DNA from 3 places in the Undibacterium sp. MH2W genome. Region 2 is predicted to be linked to each of the others. Evidence: predicted binding sites of a transcription regulator. Region 2 holds the regulator's gene; each other region holds the start of a gene.

Region 1 (5,863 bases), on a different contig from region 2:
GTGACACATCTGCAAACCGCTCTGTCGGTATCAGCGCTCAATACGCTGCGGGTCCAGTGTACGTTGGTGGTGTTTACTACTCTCAAAACGACGCTAAAGGCGTTGCTTTGAAATCTGGCTTGTTGGGTGCAACTTATGACTTCGGCGTTGCTAAAGGCGCAGTTGGCTACTCCCAAGACAAAAAAGACGACAACACTATCGATCGTAAAGGCTACACACTGGGCGTAACAGTACCAGTTACAGCAGCTGACAACATCTTGGCAACTGTTGCACGTCTGAAAGACAACGCTGCTAACGGTAACAGCACACAATTGGCAATCGGCGCAACACACGCATTGTCTAAGCGTACTAACCTGTACACTTCTGCATCCCGCGTAAGCAACGATGCAACAGTGAACGGCGGTGGCTTGGCTGCATTCAAAGGCGCAAAAGACTACCTGTTCAACTTCGGCGTTCTGCACTCCTTCTAATATACGGCAGGCGTAAGCCTGCTTGGTTAAAGAACGAAAAAAAAGCACCTTCGGGTGCTTTTTTATTTGCGCTCAAAAAATGTAGCTTGGTATCAGATAGATATTCGGATGACTGAAGTTGGCGCGGGAAGTGGGTGTGTGAAGTGGAGGGTGATCTGGCGTGATGTTGGCGGCACCACACCGAGTTCAATACTCAATAGGTGTGGTATCCGCGAAGGCTCGTGGAGAGCGTAATGCTGCCCTCAGTCGGGCGTATTAGACTGGTTGGGTGGAGTAACGCCAAAGTGCTCGTAAGCCAACGTTGTCGCAATTCGACCGCGTGGCGTCCGTTGCAAATAACCTTGCTGGATCAGATAGGGCTCTAGGACGTCTTCAATCGTGTCTCTTTCTTCACCAATTGCTGCAGCAACGTTATCGAGGCCGACAGGGCCGCCGCCGAATTTAAATAGGATTGCTTCGAGTAGCTTTCTGTCCATCAGATCAAAGCCTACCGTATCGACATCGAGCATCTTTAATGCCGCATCGGCAATGGCTTTCGTGATTTCACCATTGCCTTTGACCTCCGCATAATCTCTCACACGGCGTAGCAAGCGGTTGGCAATACGTGGTGTGCCTCGGGCACGGTTAGCGATCTCACGTGCACCGTCTTCTTGGATTGGTGCATTGAGTAATGATGCTGAGCGTGTGACGATGCGGGTTAATTGTTCCGGTGTGTAAAACTCCAAGCGCGCCACGATACCAAAACGATCCCGTAATGGATTGGTGAGCATACCTGCACGCGTCGTTGCACCAACGAGTGTGAACGGTTGCAAATCAAGTTTGACTGAGCGCGCAGCTGGCCCCTCGCCGATCATGATATCGATTTGGTAGTCTTCCAGCGCGGGATACAAAATCTCTTCCACGACCGGTGATAAGCGGTGGATTTCGTCGATAAATAAGACGTCGTTGGCTTCTAAGTTCGTGAGCAGGGCGGCGAGATCGCCTGCGCGTTCAAGCACCGGGCCTGAGGTCTGGCGCAGATTCACCCCCATTTCGCGGGCAATAATGTGCGCTAAGGTTGTTTTACCTAAACCTGGTGGTCCGAACAACAAAGTGTGATCGAGTGCTTCTTTGCGCTGGCGCGCTGCCGTAATAAAAATCTCGAGCTGTGAACGTATTTTTTCCTGTCCTACGTAGTCGTCTAATTGCTTAGGACGTAACGCGCGCTCGATCGCTTCTTCACTGGAGGAGACTGGTGTCGCAGAAATAATCCGCGTCTCTGCCACTTCGGAAAAGAGATTGTCGGTTTGTATGCTCATCGCTTACCCTTTTGACAGTGCTTTAAGAGCCAGTTTGATGCCTTCAGAGACACCGCTGCCCGCAGGTACGGATTTCATGGCAATCGTGGCTTCTTTGTCTGAATATCCTAGGGCAAGTAAGGCATTTAAAATATCGCCGCTATGATCGCCCGCCGCCATGGCAGCGCTGGCGCTAAATAAGTCTGCGCCGAGTTTACCTTTGAGTTCAAGCAATAGACGTTCTGCTGTTTTTTTCCCAATGCCCGGAATCCGCGTCAGTCGACCGGCTTCCTGCAAGGTAATCGCTTGTGATAAGTCTGCCACTGACATCCCAGATAAAATCGCCAGCGCTGTCCGAGAGCCAACCCCACTGATTTTGATCAGTTGGCGAAACGTGGCGCGCTCTTCAGCACTCCCAAAACCAAACAAGACATGCGCATCTTCACGGATAGCCAGATGCGTCAGTAACGCTACTTTTTCACCGAGTGGGGGGAGATTGTAAAACGTGCTCATTGGCACATCGACTTCATAGCCAACCCCTTGGCAATCAATCAGCAATTGTGGAGGATTTTTTTCGAGTAGCGTGCCTGCAATGCGACCTATCATGAGACGGCTTTCATACTGTATGAATAAACAGTGATCATAAACGATTCTCTTCCACTTGACGAGAACCATTGCGATCTTGGTGTTGCAGGCATTCGATCAGCGTTTAGCCAATCAAACGTCCCCCTTTGACGCGCAATCCTTTTTTGGCTAACTCAGGTGCAATCGCGCTCAGCGTGGCTAATGCTTCACCGCTGTGCGCGTGGCAGATCGCCACCCCTAATGCGTCGGCAGCATCAGGACTAGGTTTGCCTGAGAGCTTTAATAAGCGTTGCACCATATCCTGCACCTGTTCTTTTTTCGCTCGACCATGACCAACAACGCCTTGCTTCACCTGCAGCGCGGTATATTCAGCGACGGGTAAGTCGGCCCCAACGAGTGCACAGATGGCCGCGCCACGTGCTTGTCCCAGCAGCAAGGTCGATTGTGGATTGACATTGACGAAGACGATTTCAATCGCAGCACAGTCAGGTTGGTAGGTGCTGACTACTTCAGAGACGCTCGCTAAGATTGTTTTTAGACGCTCAGGTAAGGACCCTTCAACGGTTTTAATGGTACCCGAGGCAACATAAGTGAGTTGGCTTCCCTGCTTTTGAATAATGCCAAAGCCGGTAGTGCGAAGACCGGGGTCGATGCCGAGAATTTTCATTGTGGGTCAGGTGTTCCAGTGTCGGCTGGATGGTTGTGGCGTGATGCGATGGGAGAATGATAGCCCAAACTGGCGGGATCTGGCAGCTTCGTCGCATTGATGGGATGCGGGAGATAGATGTCAGAGGTCCAAGCACGTCGGACACGAATCAAGGGCTGGACCATAGCGTCTTCCTAAAAAAAAGCCCCCAATAGGCATTGGGGGCGATATTTTCACGATGACACTGCGTGAGCAGATTAATGACGGAAGTGACGTGTTCCTGTATAGACCATCACAACACCGCGTTCATCGGCTGCATCGATCACTTCTTGATCGCGCATGGAGCCACCTGGGTGAATCACACACGTTGCACCTGCATCGACAACAACGTCGAGGCCATCGCGGAATGGGAAGAATGCGTCAGACGCAACAGCAGACCCAGCCAGTGTCAGACCTGCATTTTGTGCCTTGATGGATGCGATCCGTGCGGAGTCGATACGGCTCATTTGACCTGCACCCACGCCCAATGTCATTCCGTTACCGCAGAACACGATTGCATTGGATTTCACATACTTCGCCACGCGCCATGCAAACATCATGTCCGCCATTTGTTGTGGCGTTGGTTGCAATTTAGAAACGACGCGCAGTTCTTCTTGCAACACATTTTTCGCATCAGGTGCTTGCACTAACAATCCACCGCCGACGCGTTTGACGTCGTATTGGTTCACAGCATTGCCCAACGAAATTTCTAACAGACGCACATTTTGTTTTGCGGCAAAAATGGCTTTGGCTTCTGCTGTGAAAGACGGCGCGATCAATACTTCAACGAATTGTTTGGCAACGATTTCTGCCGCTTTACCATCGAGTTCACGGTTGAAGGCGATGATGCCACCGAACGCAGACGTCGGATCGGTTTGCAAGGCTTTGCTGTAGGCTTCAAACGGCGTTACACCGAGAGCTACGCCACATGGATTAGCATGCTTGACGATCACACAGGCAGATTCATTGAACGACTTCACGCATTCCCATGCTGCATCAGCATCGGCGATGTTGTTGTAGGACAGTTCTTTGCCTTGCAATTGCTTGTAGTTAGCCAATGCACCATCAACCGCTTTTAAATCACGATAAAACGCAGCAGATTGATGTGGGTTTTCGCCGTAGCGCATTTCTTGTACTTTGTCGAAATGCAGGTTCAGCGTTTGCGGATAAGCGCTGCGCGTTGTGTGTGCTTTGTCTTCGCCGAGGCTGGTCAAATAGTTGGTGATCGCACCATCGTATTGTGCTGTGTGAGCAAAGACTTTTTTTGCCAACGTGAATTTCGTGTCATAGCTCACGACGTTATTGTTGGCTTTCATTTCAGAGAGCACAATCGCGTAATCGCTTGGATCAACGATCACAGTAACGTCTTTATGATTTTTAGCAGATGAACGCAACATCGTTGGACCACCGATGTCGATGTTTTCAATCGCGTCTTCTAAAGAGCATTCTGCTTTAGCAACAGTTTGCTGAAATGGATACAAGTTCACGACGACCATATCGATCGTTGGAATACCGTGCTCTTCGAGCGCAGCGACGTGCTCAGGAAAATCGCGGCGGGCCAAAATACCACCGTGCACTTTAGGGTGCAGTGTTTTGACGCGGCCGTCGAGCATTTCTGGAAAGCCCGTGTAATCAGCAACTTCAGTCACGGCGAGACCGTTATCTGCAAGTAACTTCGCTGTACCGCCAGTCGATAAAATCTTGACACCGAGTGCCGACAATTCACGTGCAAAATCGAGCACACCAGTCTTGTCTGAGACGGATATGAGGGCTTGTTTGATCATGATGAGAATGAAAGAGTAAGGAAATCGGTGTCAGAGAGCGACATAATGTTGGGTGGATATGGCTTAAAGCAAACCGTGATGCTGCAATTTTTTGCGCAAGGTATTCCGGTTAATCCCTAACATGTCCGCTGCTTGGGACTGGTTGCTATCAGCGCGTGTCATGACCATTTCAAGCATAGGTTTTTCCACGGCTAATACGACCATATCGTAAATATTGGATGCAGGTTGCTCACCCAGATCACGGAAATATTTTTCCAGATTTTTGTGAACGGCGTCTTGGATGCTATCTTTGCTCATATTTTTATTGTCACTAATTGGTTATGCTGGCCAGCGAAAAGTCCACTTTTGGCGGACGTTCTGGCGCCATGGTTGTTACTGTGTTGCTCAGGTTTTACAACGAGTGCGCTATGCGGCCATTTTTTCTTCAAAGGGGCGGTATTGTAACCGTTCCCCAGCCATGCGATCAAAAAAATGACTGACTGCTGCTAACTGCTCGTTGCAATCGGTCAGGAGATTCATTTCTTGCCTGAATTCCTCACCACCTACCAGATCCTGTACGTACCAGCCGATGTGCTTGCGTGCCGTCCTAACACCAAGATACTCACCGTAAAACGCGTAATGCTCTTTCAAGTGGTTATCCATGAGACGCCGGACTTCACTGATCAGTGGTGGAGGTAAGTGTTCACCTGTGCGTAAGTAATGGTCAATTTCCCTGAAAATCCACGGTCGACCTTGTGCGGCGCGGCCTACCATGATGGCATCAGCACCGGTGTATTGCAAAACGAACTTCGCTTTTTCTGGTGTCGTAATGTCACCATTAGCAACAACCGGAATGCCAACAGCCGCTTTGACAGCAGCGATGGTGTCGTATTCGGCATCACCTTTGTAGCCATCGGCACGGGTTCTACCGTGTAGCGTCAGCATTTGGATGCCCGCTGCTTCGGCCATTCGTGCAATCGTTAGTGCATTTTTGTTGGAGCGATCCCAGCCAGTGCGGAATTTCAGCGTCACGGGGACATCCACAGCCTTTACAACGGCATCGAGAATCTGCCCAACAAGGCT
Region 2 (5,863 bases):
ATTGACGCGCGAGACGACGCGAACGCGCGCGTAACTCAATCGAACTCAATGCCGGTGTTTCGTCAATATACAACTGTGCTTCATTCATTTTTTGGATGGCGTGCGTCAATCTCGGCCAATCCTCATCGCTGAGCTTACCAATCCGCAAGCGACTTTGATCGAGTCGGCCTACAGAACCAAGCATACGCATCGCTAACTGCGCACCACCCATCTCCATCGAGAACACAGCAACTGGCAATCCACTATCGATCGCTACGTTTTCGCCTATATTTAACGAAAACGCGGTCTTACCCATCGAAGGACGACCTGCAACAATAATTAAGTCACCGGGCTGAAGACCAGAAGTCATTTTATCCAGATCGACAAAGCCCGTCGGTACGCCAGTGATATCGTTTTGATTATCACGGTTATACAACTCATCAATGCGTTCAACAACTTGTGTCAACAGCGGCTGAATCGCCTGGAAGCCTTGAGCACCGCGCGATCCTTCTTCAGCAATCGCAAAAATCTTCGACTCCGCCTCATCGAGCATCTGCTTCACCTCTTTACCTTGAGGATTAAAAGCATTGCCGGCAATTTCGTCCGAAACAGTAATCAGCTTTCGAAGAACACCACGATCACGCACAATTTCTGCATATCGACGAATGTTTGCAGCAGACGGCGTATTCTGAGCAAGGGCATTGAGGTAGCTAAGTCCACCAACATCATCAGCTTTCCCAGCACTATTGAGCGCTTCGTACACAGTAATCACGTCGGCGGGCTTCGAACCATTGATGAGTTTTACCATGCATTGGAAAATAATCCGATGATCGTAGCGATAAAAGTCATCCTCACCAATAAAATCGGCAATCCTATCCCACGCAGCATTATCAAGTAATAAACCGCCTAATACAGATTGCTCTGCTTCAATGGAATGGGGAGGAACGCGGATAGCGTCAAGTTGGGGATCAGAAGCGGCTTTCATGGCGCGCATTATACCTGCTAAATAGGGTTACTATCAGACACAAATTACGAAGACGAAGCGATGTTTATTACATACAACATTACGGCTATAGTATAAACCACTTCACCTCCACATAAAAAAAGCCGGGTAAAACCCGGCTCTTTTTTGATACAAGGAACAAAAGCTTATTAAGCTTGTTCTCCGATCACAGATACTGTCACGTTCACTACGACGTCTGTATGCAAAGATACAGAAACAGAGTGATCGCCAACGATCTTCAATGGACCTTGTGGCAAGCGAACTTGCGCTTTTTCAACTGCAACACCTTGCTTAGCCAATGCTTCAGCGATGTCGAAGTTAGTAACGGAACCGAACAAACGGCCATCAACACCCGCTTTTTGAGAGATCTGAACAGTAGAACCTTCCAGTTTCTCGCCTTGCGCTTGTGCTGCTGCCAATTTAGCTGCTGCTGCTTTTTCCAACTCTGCGCGTTTCGCTTCAAATTCAGCGATTGCTGTAGCAGTCGCACGGCGTGCCATGCGTTGTGGAATCAAGAAGTTACGAGCGTAACCGTCTTTCACTTTAACTACATCACCGAGGTTGCCGAGATTAACGACTTTATCCATCAGAATAACTTGCATATTTTTCTCCTAGTACTTGTCGTCAATTACGCTGTGTGCAGATCAGTGTAAGGCAACAACGCTAAATAACGTGCGCGCTTGATCGCTGTATCAACTTGACGTTGGTACAGTGCTTTAGTACCAGTCAAACGTGCTGGCATAATTTTGCCGTTTTCTTGCACGAAATCTTTCAATGTGTCGATATCTTTGTAATCAACTTTTTCTACATGTGCTGCTGTGAAGCGGCAGAATTTTTTGCGTTTGAACAAAGGGTTTTGTTGTTGACGCTTTTGCTTCAATTTGCTTTTATCAAATTTTTTACCGAATGCCATGTTAGGCTCCTAATCTAGTAAATGTGCCCCGATTTCATTCACATGAAACACGAGACTTTTGCTGTTGCGATTTCTGCGTGCTAAAAATCCAGTCAATTCAATTTCAACATCTAGCGGCAAATCGTGAAATGCTCTCGAAATATTTCCAGCTGCCTGGGCATTCATTTCAAGCTCGACGACCCGCTCAATGTTCGCTTCTCGCTGAAGTGACCGATGCATCAACACTGCTGCTGCAATTGGCACTCCTGCTGGCGTGTATCGCAATGCTGATTTCTCAATAATGCGCGCCACAAGCTTTAATTGATTCACTCTCTTCTTATACGACCTTTTTCAAATCAAAATTAAGCAGCTGGTGCTTCGACGCGCTGTGCTTTCGCTGCGTCTTCTTTCTGAACTGCTTTCATCATTGGTGATGGAGCTGTTTCAGCTTTTTTCATTTTGACTGTCAGGTGACGCAGAACAGCATCATTGAATTTGAATGCTGTTTCCAGCTCAAGCAATGTTTCTGCATCGCACTCAATGTTCATGCAAACATAGTGTGCTTTAGCCAATTTTTGAATCATGTAAGCCAATTGACGACGGCCCCAGTCTTCAACGCGGTGAACCTGACCACCACGTGCAACAACGCTAGCTTTGTAACGTTCGATCATTGCAGGAACTTGCTCGCTTTGATCGGGATGTACGATAAATACGATTTCATAATGACGCATATATTCTCCTTGTGGACAATAAAAATAGCCTGCCTCGGCGTCAAGACGAGTGCAGGAAGAGGAAAGCCGATGATAATAACCCACTTTTTCGATTTATTCAATTACTTCAAGCACATGCCTACGCAGACACCCTAAAAAAGGACTTTTTTTAAAAATTTCCTTGCACATCGAACGCCACTGTATAAAAATACAGACTGTTTATACATACAGCGCTATTATCGGCGCCGCACGCTTATGCTCAAGCTCACTAATCGCCAGGAACAAATCCTGAACCTGATAAAAGACGCCATCCAAAATACGGGCTTCCCCCCAACCAGGGCAGAGATCGCCACAGAGCTTGGCTTTCGGTCCACCAACGCCGCCGAAGAACATTTGCAAGCGTTAGCCAGAAAAGGCGTTATTGAAATTGCAGCAGGCACATCCCGTGGCATCAAGCTACTTGAGTCTGATCTATCAAGCCACATTACAGGTGCCACATTTAACTTACCTCATCCAGCGAGCATGCAGTTATCCATCCCGCTGGTTGGTCGCGTTGCTGCAGGCTCACCTATCCTCGCCAGCGAGCACATTGAAGCAAGCTACCAAGTCGATCCTGCATTATTTTCTGCCAAGCCAGACTTTTTACTGAAAGTCAGAGGAATGTCGATGCGTGACGCTGGCATTTTGGATGGTGATTTATTAGCAGTAAAAAAGGCTGATAGCGCTAGAAATGGGCAAATTATTGTTGCTCGCCTGGGCGATGATGTCACCGTTAAGCGCTACAAAAAAACAGGCAACCATATTGAGCTTATTCCCGAAAACCCGGACTACTCCATCATCAAAATCAATGACCAAGACGCCGATTTTTACCTAGAGGGCCTTGCCGTAGGACTCATGAGAAATTGGGTTTAACCGCCCTTCGTCACTGGACACTCATCTTTCGAACGGAGCAACGCGACTGAATCAAGCAAGTGCCAAGTAAAAAAGCCCGAATTCTTGAAGTGAACCCTCAAAGTTGGACGGCTTTTACTACGTTTTACCGGCCTGAGTTCTGTACTGTACAGGACTCAGGCCGTTTAGTTTTAACTTAATCCGGTCATGGTTGTAATAACGAATATATTCATGCAGTGTCTTTTCCAGTTCCGACACGGTTGAGAATTTATTCGTGTAAAAACATTCCGATTTTAAGGTTCCAAAAAAGCTTTCCATCTCGGCGTTATCTAGGCAGTTACCCTTCCTCGACATGCTGATACGCATGCCTCGCTGTTTCAGTCGCATTTGATAGGCAGCCATTTGATATTGCCAGCCCTGATCGGAATGTAGAATTGGCTTATCCTCCTTATTCAGTCGCTTCATTGCCTTGGTGAGCATATTGTCTACCAGTTCAAACTTCGGACTTTTGGCGATCTGGTACGAAACGATTTCCCCGTTATACAAATCGAGTATTGGCGAAAGGTATAACTTGCTTCCTTCGATATTGAATTCCGTCACATCCGTAACCCATTTTTGGTTGGGGCGCTTGGCCTGAAACCGCCGTTTCAATAAGTCGTGCGCTACACGCCCAACGTTGCCCATATAAGACTTGTATCGCTGACGCCGAATCTGGGATTTCAAGCCCAGATTCTGCATAAGCCTAAACACCGTCTTATGATTGACGTGAGTACCTTCATTCGACAAGGTCATGTGAACGCGGCGATACCCGTAACGGCCTTTGTGCTTCTTATAGACAGCTTTGATTCTTTCTTTCAACGCTGAGTGCCGGTCTGGCGCTGTCGCTACCTGCATTTGATAGTAATAGGTGCTTCGCGCTAAGCCGGCAACCTTCAGAAGCACAGCTAACTGGAATTGCTGCCTTAATCCTGTGACGACTCTGGCTTTGCCTGCCGTGTCGCCTTCTGCAAGGTTAAGGCTCTCCGCTTTTTTAAATAGGCTACTTCTGCCCGCAGCTGTTCGTTCTCTTCAATGAGTTGCTCGTAGCTCTTTGACTTGTCGTCTGGAGGCGGCTTAGCCTTGTCGCGTTTTGTTGTCTTCAAGGGAGGTCTACCTTTAGATTGTGATTGTAAGGCATCTATACCTCGATCACGGGCAATACGCAACCATTGAGCAATAAGCGACGTCGTGTGGATTCGGAACCGCTTCGCCGCCTCTCGATGAGATATTCCCTCATCCAAAACGGCTTGTAGCACCTTCTTTTTGAACAAGTATGTATATGACTTATGACGTTCTCTAGCTGCGAGTCCTGCTTCTCCTTCTAACTGATATTGGTCTAGCCATTTGCGAACCATGGTCGTATCAATTCCAAACAAGCGCCCGATAGTATTCCGCCCCATACCCCGATCAATGTACGCCTTAACCACCTTAATTCGAAATTCCTTTGTATATTTGGTCATAAAAAATGCCCCCGAAAAATTTGGAACGATGTCCAACTTTTCGGGGGCACTTCATGAGAGCCGGGCTTTTTTGTTTGGTGCCATGTGAAAGAAATGGCGCAAAGAGGTAAGCCTCCTTGCCTTCAACACACTCAGTGCTTGACCACCGTTGATTCAACAGATGCTGGGTCAACTGGTGCTGCTGCAGCAACAGCAACTTCAGTGTCAGTCAACGGCTCTGGTTGACGCTCCAAAGCAATCTCAAGCACTTTATCAATCCAACGCACCGGAACAATTTCCAGTTTGTTTTTGACGTTGTCAGGGATTTCAGCTAAATCTTTTGCATTCTCTTCAGGAATCAAGACTGTCTTGATTCCACCACGATGTGCTGCAAGTAATTTTTCCTTCAATCCACCAATTGGCAAGACTTCACCACGCAATGTGATTTCGCCTGTCATCGCAACATCCGCACGCACGGGAATCCCTGTGAACACAGATACCAACGCCGTCGTCATCGCAATACCAGCTGACGGTCCATCCTTAGGCGTCGCACCCTCGGGAACGTGAATGTGAATGTCACTTTTCTCGAACACGTCCGCCTTGATGCCGAGGCGTTTTGCGCGACTGCGCACGACCGTACGCGCTGCTTCAATCGACTCTTTCATTACATCGCCCAAGGTACCTGTACGAATGACGCCACCTTTACCCGGCATTGATACAGCTTCAATGGTTAACAGATCGCCACCCACCTCGGTCCAAGCTAAACCCACAACTTGACCAATCTGATTTTCCTTCACTGCAACACCAAAGTCATAGCGGCGTACACCGAGATACTTATCGAGATTTTTCGATGTGATTGTCGCCTTTTTCTCATTTTTCTTGAGCAAAAGCATTTTCACGACTTTACGAC
Region 3 (5,863 bases), on a different contig from region 2:
CAAATAATTTTAATGTTCCATTTAATGTATCGAATAAATACCAGCTTCCGGGATCTGTATCGCTTCGAGAATGGATCAGCACGTTACCTTTTGGATCACCGCTCAATTTATTGATATGGTTTGGAAGCGCTTTATCGACTGCTTGCTGCACAGCGGCCCAATTCGCATCAAACCAAATTTGTTGTGGCACCATGCCGCCCGTTACCACACGTTCTAATGCGCTCTGTTCTAATCCACTGAAACTTAAAATGTCCTGTGTCGGGTGCCCTGCTAACATCTCAGTTAGTGCGTGCTGTGCTATATCGTAGTTAAATAGAGCATAAGTATCGCGGTCGATACGACTAGTAACGATCAATTGGTTTGCTTCGTCCGGTACGTAGACTGGATACCAATATTCATCGGTGATTTTGAACTCTGCCAGTTTTTCCCAATCGGCATTAGCTGATTTTTTATACCAATTGGATATGATCGATTCATCCTTCCAAAACGCTGAATTAACCAAGGTGACCGCACGCAATTGACCATGGCGATCAAAGGCACGCCGCAAGATCTTTCCGCGAGGAGTGCTAAACTTCGTTTTGATGCCAGTACGAGCATTAACGAGAGCGACATCCCCGTCCTCGACGTCAGTGTAGACTAAAAGATTGGGCGAAGTTGGTACGCTAGGTTCTGCATGGCCGATGACTTCTTCACCCAATTCTCTGCCTTTTTTGCCTTGTAGATCGATCGTCTCTGCGACGAGCCCGTAATTGACCGCGATTAAGTCGTTATCAACCCATGTAATCTCGCGCGGTGCTTTTGTGTAGGTATAAAATCCTACGCGCCCACGCCCTCCTGACGTCAATAGCCTTGGAGTGAGCGTCTCGGTATCATATAAAACCAGACCATAATTGGTACCATTAAAAATGACACTGGCGATGTATTTTCCATTTGGCGAAAGACTTGCATAGGTCATCCCTCGAGAATCGATTGCCTGCTCAATTTCTAATTGCTCAGCTTGGGAAATTGATGAAAATGTGCAACTCCATATAACAAACAAGAATAATAATTTCATTTTCCTAAATCACAATAATTTAAATAGATGTAAATCTCAAAGGTATTGGGAGTGACAGCACAAGTTTAAAATTGAAATGCAAGCGCAATAAAAGAATGCCCGATCATCCCTCTGGTAATGCTTTATTTTGTCGCTTGGAATCCACGCGCCACGGTTCCGAATTTTCAAATTTATTTTAATTTTTTGAAGCAGTATATTTTCTCGCTCAAAAGTACTTTAAAACTGCCATTTTGGCAATATTTTCATTTTAAAGTCGTGTATGGTTCAGTCGCAATTATCATTTTGGGATAGTTTATTAGAGCGATCTCTATCTCCAGCGACAATTGCAATGACCGTTGACTTGAATCTGAAGGCAGACATTCGTAGATGTGAATGGCGATAGTTGCATGCCTTCCGTGTTAGCGCCTTTGGGACACAAACCCGGATACGGATGTATTCTTCTGACTTAGGGGTGTTATGTTGGCTACCGACAAAACGGTTCCGTCGCGTTTACTTTTTAAAAGCGAAATCAATTATGCTCAGCATCTTTTAAAAACGGACGTTAGTCATGCTTGATACAAACGAATGCGATTTCCGTTGGAAATTATAGCCGTCTGTATTCGTTGGTATGCGACTTACCCATTATGATAGTATCTATTGCAATTAACTTTGCGCTGGGTCCTGAAGGTTCTGGTTTGCTTAGCGCATTGACAGAAAATCCGATAGCGCAAACTGCAATTGCTGGTTTTGTGAGTGGTACGGTTGCAACCGGTAATATCAAAGGTGGACTGCAAGGAGCGGCGACTGCTGCGGCATTCTTTGAGGTTGGTGATTACCTCAACGGCAAAGGCGCGTTTTCTGGAAATGCTGCACCGGGTGAGTGGTCAGTACAAGGCGTTGCACTGCATGGCGTAGTCGGGTGTGCGTCTAGTGTTATGGCGGGATCGAAATGTGGCTCTGGTTTTTTGAGTGCAGCGTTTTCTCAGGCAGCTTTGCCAATAAAAGGAAATGACGTTGTTTCTGGGACGATTTCGAGTATGGTTATTGGTGGGACGGCTTCTGTTCTCGGTGGAGGGAAGTTTGCTAATGGAGCAGAAACTGCGGCGTTTGGGTACCTGTTTAATTTCTTGCGTCACGGGCAGTACATATCTAAAGAAGAGGGACAGTTAGTTGTTGAAGAGGCGGCTAAGTGGAAAGGTACAGCATATAAGCTTGTTGGTCCAAATTCGGAAATTAAAGAATTTGGAGATTGTTCTGGAACAACTTATAAGATCTACGATGCTGTTGGCGATCCGTTTGAATACAAGATGGCTAGACAATTTGGTGCTGCTGCTGATCAAGAAGGATTTCCTTTCCAGAGACTTGGTACTAATGATGCACGTCAGCTTGGCGATGTTCTTCAATTTGACGGACATGTTGCTATCTATGCTGGTCAAGATTCAAATGGAAATGACCTGATGTGGACTGCATCTACGGGTCATAAGCAATACGAGCTCCAACAAATTAAATTTTTTGGAAAACCAGTTATTGGTACCTTTCGATACCAAGTGCAGGATGGTCACTAATTATGGTAAAAATAATATTAGAGTCTCTATTTGCTATAGTCTCAATCTTTGCGTTATACCCGACCTATGCTATTGCAGATAGCCCTGAAGAATTTTTACTCAATATTGTAAAATCTGATTTCAAAGGCGATCCTGAATACAGGGGCAAACGCGTGACATTTTCTCGTAAGTCAGCACAAGCGGCGTATGAGAAGGCACTAGAATTACCTGATATTCGTCCAGAATATTACTCTTTGGATCTTGATCCACTAAAAATTGTAACGGACTGGGAAGTCATAGAACAGAGAAGTTTTAGTAGCAAAAAATTTTGTATGGATGTACGTTTTACTTTAGTTGCCTACAGTATAGGAAGAGGCCTTCCTCCGTGGTTTAGCAAAAATACTCGCAAATTTGTAAGTCTAGATAGACCTATTCTTGAAACCGTTCGTTACTGTGCTGTAGAAATTAATAACCAGTGGATGTTGGTTGATCCGCCTATTCCGAGAGTAGAAAAAGTAATTGTGGTTCGTTTTTTTCAAGAAAAGTTAAAAGATGCAATGCATCAAATTGATATCGTCAAAACAAATAGACCACTAGGGATTAAAAACATGGCGGTTATTATTGCTTCCTTCGCAGATCAGTTAGCGTCATTAGGAGCGAGCGCAAATTAAAGTTAAATTTATAAATTGCAAATAGAGTGTAACCCTCCCGTAAATTCAAGCCACCTATAATTACCGTGGTTGAAGTGAGTTAGAATAATTGCTGAGAAGCAGCAGTTTTGTATTCGCCTCAGTGCATCGGCGCTTAAGGCAACCCTAGAGCAACGCTAGCTGGCTAATCTGCGCTAGCGGATAAGAAATCGAAATCTTAGTGACTAGCCCGTCCATCTTTAAAATCAAATTTTTGTGTATTTGATAAACCATCCTTATTTGATAATTCTTATTATCAAATATTGATTTATAAATCACTTTGGCTGTAAAGAAAGACTATTGATCCAATTCGACAGTACGCATGATTGCGTACAAAAAAATTTACATATTTAAATTCGATTAAGTCTTTTTTAAATATTTTTTAAGAGTCAAGAACATATATGATCTACATGCATTTTATTAACACCAAATGCCACAATCAAACTTGAACGGTTTAGTTTTGAGATTTTTGACAAAATAACAATCAGTCGTACAAATGAATATGTACTGCTAATGAGTCATTGATCAGTAAAAGCAAGATTCGGCCGTTCATGATCTACAGCGCCTATTCAGAATGGGCCTAGTTCGGCTCGTTAGCGAAACACAAGCCATTAAATTCGACCCCTGTTATTGATTAAAGACATTCTTATCAGTAAATATCATTTCCCATCATTTTTCCATATTGCACACGTTAGTGATGATGTTTGCGGTAAATATCGAAATATCCAAAAAAAATTCAGAGTTAGCTGAACAAAAATCAGACTTAAGTGCATTTCGACAATGTCGACAAATGCGCAAATCCAGAACGATTTTCAATATGTTTTAAAAAGTCGCTTGCATAAATCACTGTTTTTTTATACAGTACTACAAAACCTGGAATTCACTCCTGCGTTTATTTTCCACCGGCTGCTTATTGAATGAAAGAATGTATGGACGATAAGAAATCTGACAACAGCTCAGAAAAGAGCAAGGCGCTTGCTGCGGCGCTGGCACAAATTGAAAAGCAATTTGGTAAAGGATCGGTCATGCGGATGGCCGATGGTGCAGTGGTGGAAGAAGTGCAGGTTGTCTCCACTGGCTCATTAGGCCTCGATATTGCTTTGGGCGTTGGCGGTTTGCCACGTGGTCGCGTTGTTGAAATCTACGGTCCAGAATCGTCGGGTAAAACAACACTCACACTCCAAGCCATTGCTGAAATGCAAAAAATTGGCGGTACGTGTGCATTTATCGATGCGGAACACGCACTCGATGTTGGTTACGCACAGAAGCTGGGCGTTAATTTGAATGAATTGCTGATTTCGCAGCCAGATACGGGTGAACAAGCACTGGAAATCACCGACGCGTTAGTGCGCTCTGGTAGTGTTGACTTGGTCGTTATTGACTCGGTCGCTGCGTTGACACCACGTGCTGAAATTGAAGGTGACATGGGTGATTCCTTACCAGGTCTGCAAGCACGTCTGATGTCTCAGGCATTGCGTAAGTTGACAGGTAGCATCAAACGTACCAATACACTGGTCATCTTTATTAACCAGATCCGTATGAAAATCGGTGTGATGTTTGGTAGCCCTGAAACGACCACTGGCGGTAATGCACTGAAATTCTATGCATCCGTGCGTTTGGATATTCGTCGTACCGGTTCGATCAAGGCGGGTGATGAAGTCGTTGGTAACGAAACGAAAGTCAAAGTCGTCAAAAATAAAGTCGCGCCTCCATTTAAAGAAGCGCATTTCGATATTCTTTATGGAGAAGGCACTTCTCGTGAAGGTGAAATCCTTGATTTGGGTGCCGATGCCAAAATCATTGAAAAAGCGGGCGCTTGGTATAGTTACAATGGCGAGCGTATCGGTCAAGGGAAAGATAATGCACGTAATTTCCTGAAAGAACGTCCACAGCTGGCGCATGAAATTGAAAATAAAGTACGCGAGCACCTTGGTGTTCCAGCTTTGCCAGCGTTTAATGCCGAAGCCGCTGAGTAATATCGTAGTAACTAGGTAGGAACGAAGTGGTAATGAAGTAATGAAAATGTATCGGCGTTGTGTATTTTTCGATATACGCCGATCAACATGAAAGCCGATAATTGACAGCGAAGTAGCAAGCTGAGATTGTCGGCTTTTGTTTTTCTGGCACATGGTGAACGGTGTGAGAGCCCAATGTTGATGCTACATTGGCATTCTATTGGCGTTCGCTTTCTATCGCGTTGGTACTCAGTGTGTGCTGTATCTGGCCATCCTCTATCTATGATGAAACAAAAATTGAGTCTCAAAGGACGCGCGTTACGGTATTTATCGATGCGTGAACATAGTCGGGTTGAGTTAGCGAGAAAGCTGTCTCCCTATGCAGAAGAGGCTGACGAGGTTGATGCGGTATTAAACTGGCTAGAGGCGTCTAACTTTATGTCGGCTGAACGCTTTTCTGATTCTCTTGTGAATCGCCGCTCAGCGCGTTTTGGTAATCAACGAATCTTGGCAGAGCTACAAACACACCAGCTTGATCATGCTGAGATGCAGCGTGTGAAAGAACAACTCGTTGAAACTGAGTTGGAGAGGGCGGTTGCGGTGCTTCATCGTAAGTTTCCGCATAGCCCAGCGGACCACGAA

What was found. The regulator LexA, encoded in region 2, represses DNA repair genes until DNA is damaged. The targets are predictions, from matches to a motif close to ACTGTATNNNNATACAGT.
Region 1: ruvA (Holliday junction branch migration protein RuvA) is a predicted target of LexA. The motif match lies at 2,368-2,385, and genes of this name have one in related genera.
Region 3: recA (recombinase RecA) is a predicted target of LexA. The motif match lies at 4,112-4,129, and genes of this name have one in related genera.

What each region holds. Positions count from the first base shown of each region.
Region 1 covers NZ_JBMPPA010000001.1:38,461-44,323, forward strand. The annotation lists gene ACO0K2_RS00165 (porin) at 1-470, shown strand, start outside; gene ruvB (Holliday junction branch migration DNA helicase RuvB) at 713-1,768, opposite strand; gene ruvA (Holliday junction branch migration protein RuvA) at 1,772-2,353, opposite strand; gene ruvC (crossover junction endodeoxyribonuclease RuvC) at 2,457-2,999, opposite strand; gene ACO0K2_RS00185 (hypothetical protein) at 2,996-3,163, opposite strand; gene purH (bifunctional phosphoribosylaminoimidazolecarboxamide formyltransferase/IMP cyclohydrolase) at 3,236-4,801, opposite strand; gene ACO0K2_RS00195 (helix-turn-helix domain-containing protein) at 4,865-5,098, opposite strand; gene dusB (tRNA dihydrouridine synthase DusB) at 5,207-5,863, opposite strand, start outside.
Region 2 covers NZ_JBMPPA010000003.1:25,828-31,690, reverse strand. The annotation lists gene ACO0K2_RS08090 (replicative DNA helicase) at 1-964, opposite strand, end outside; gene rplI (50S ribosomal protein L9) at 1,132-1,584, opposite strand; gene rpsR (30S ribosomal protein S18) at 1,611-1,895, opposite strand; gene priB (primosomal replication protein N) at 1,905-2,204, opposite strand; gene rpsF (30S ribosomal protein S6) at 2,237-2,605, opposite strand; gene lexA (transcriptional repressor LexA) at 2,840-3,496, shown strand; partial or broken gene ACO0K2_RS08060 (IS3 family transposase) at 3,614-4,974, opposite strand; gene lon (endopeptidase La) at 5,106-5,863, opposite strand, start outside.
Region 3 covers NZ_JBMPPA010000001.1:316,686-322,548, forward strand. The annotation lists gene ACO0K2_RS01395 (alpha/beta hydrolase family protein) at 1-1,054, opposite strand, end outside; gene ACO0K2_RS01400 (hypothetical protein) at 1,678-2,598, shown strand; gene ACO0K2_RS01405 (hypothetical protein) at 2,601-3,248, shown strand; gene recA (recombinase RecA) at 4,196-5,242, shown strand; gene recX (recombination regulator RecX) at 5,504-5,863, shown strand, end outside.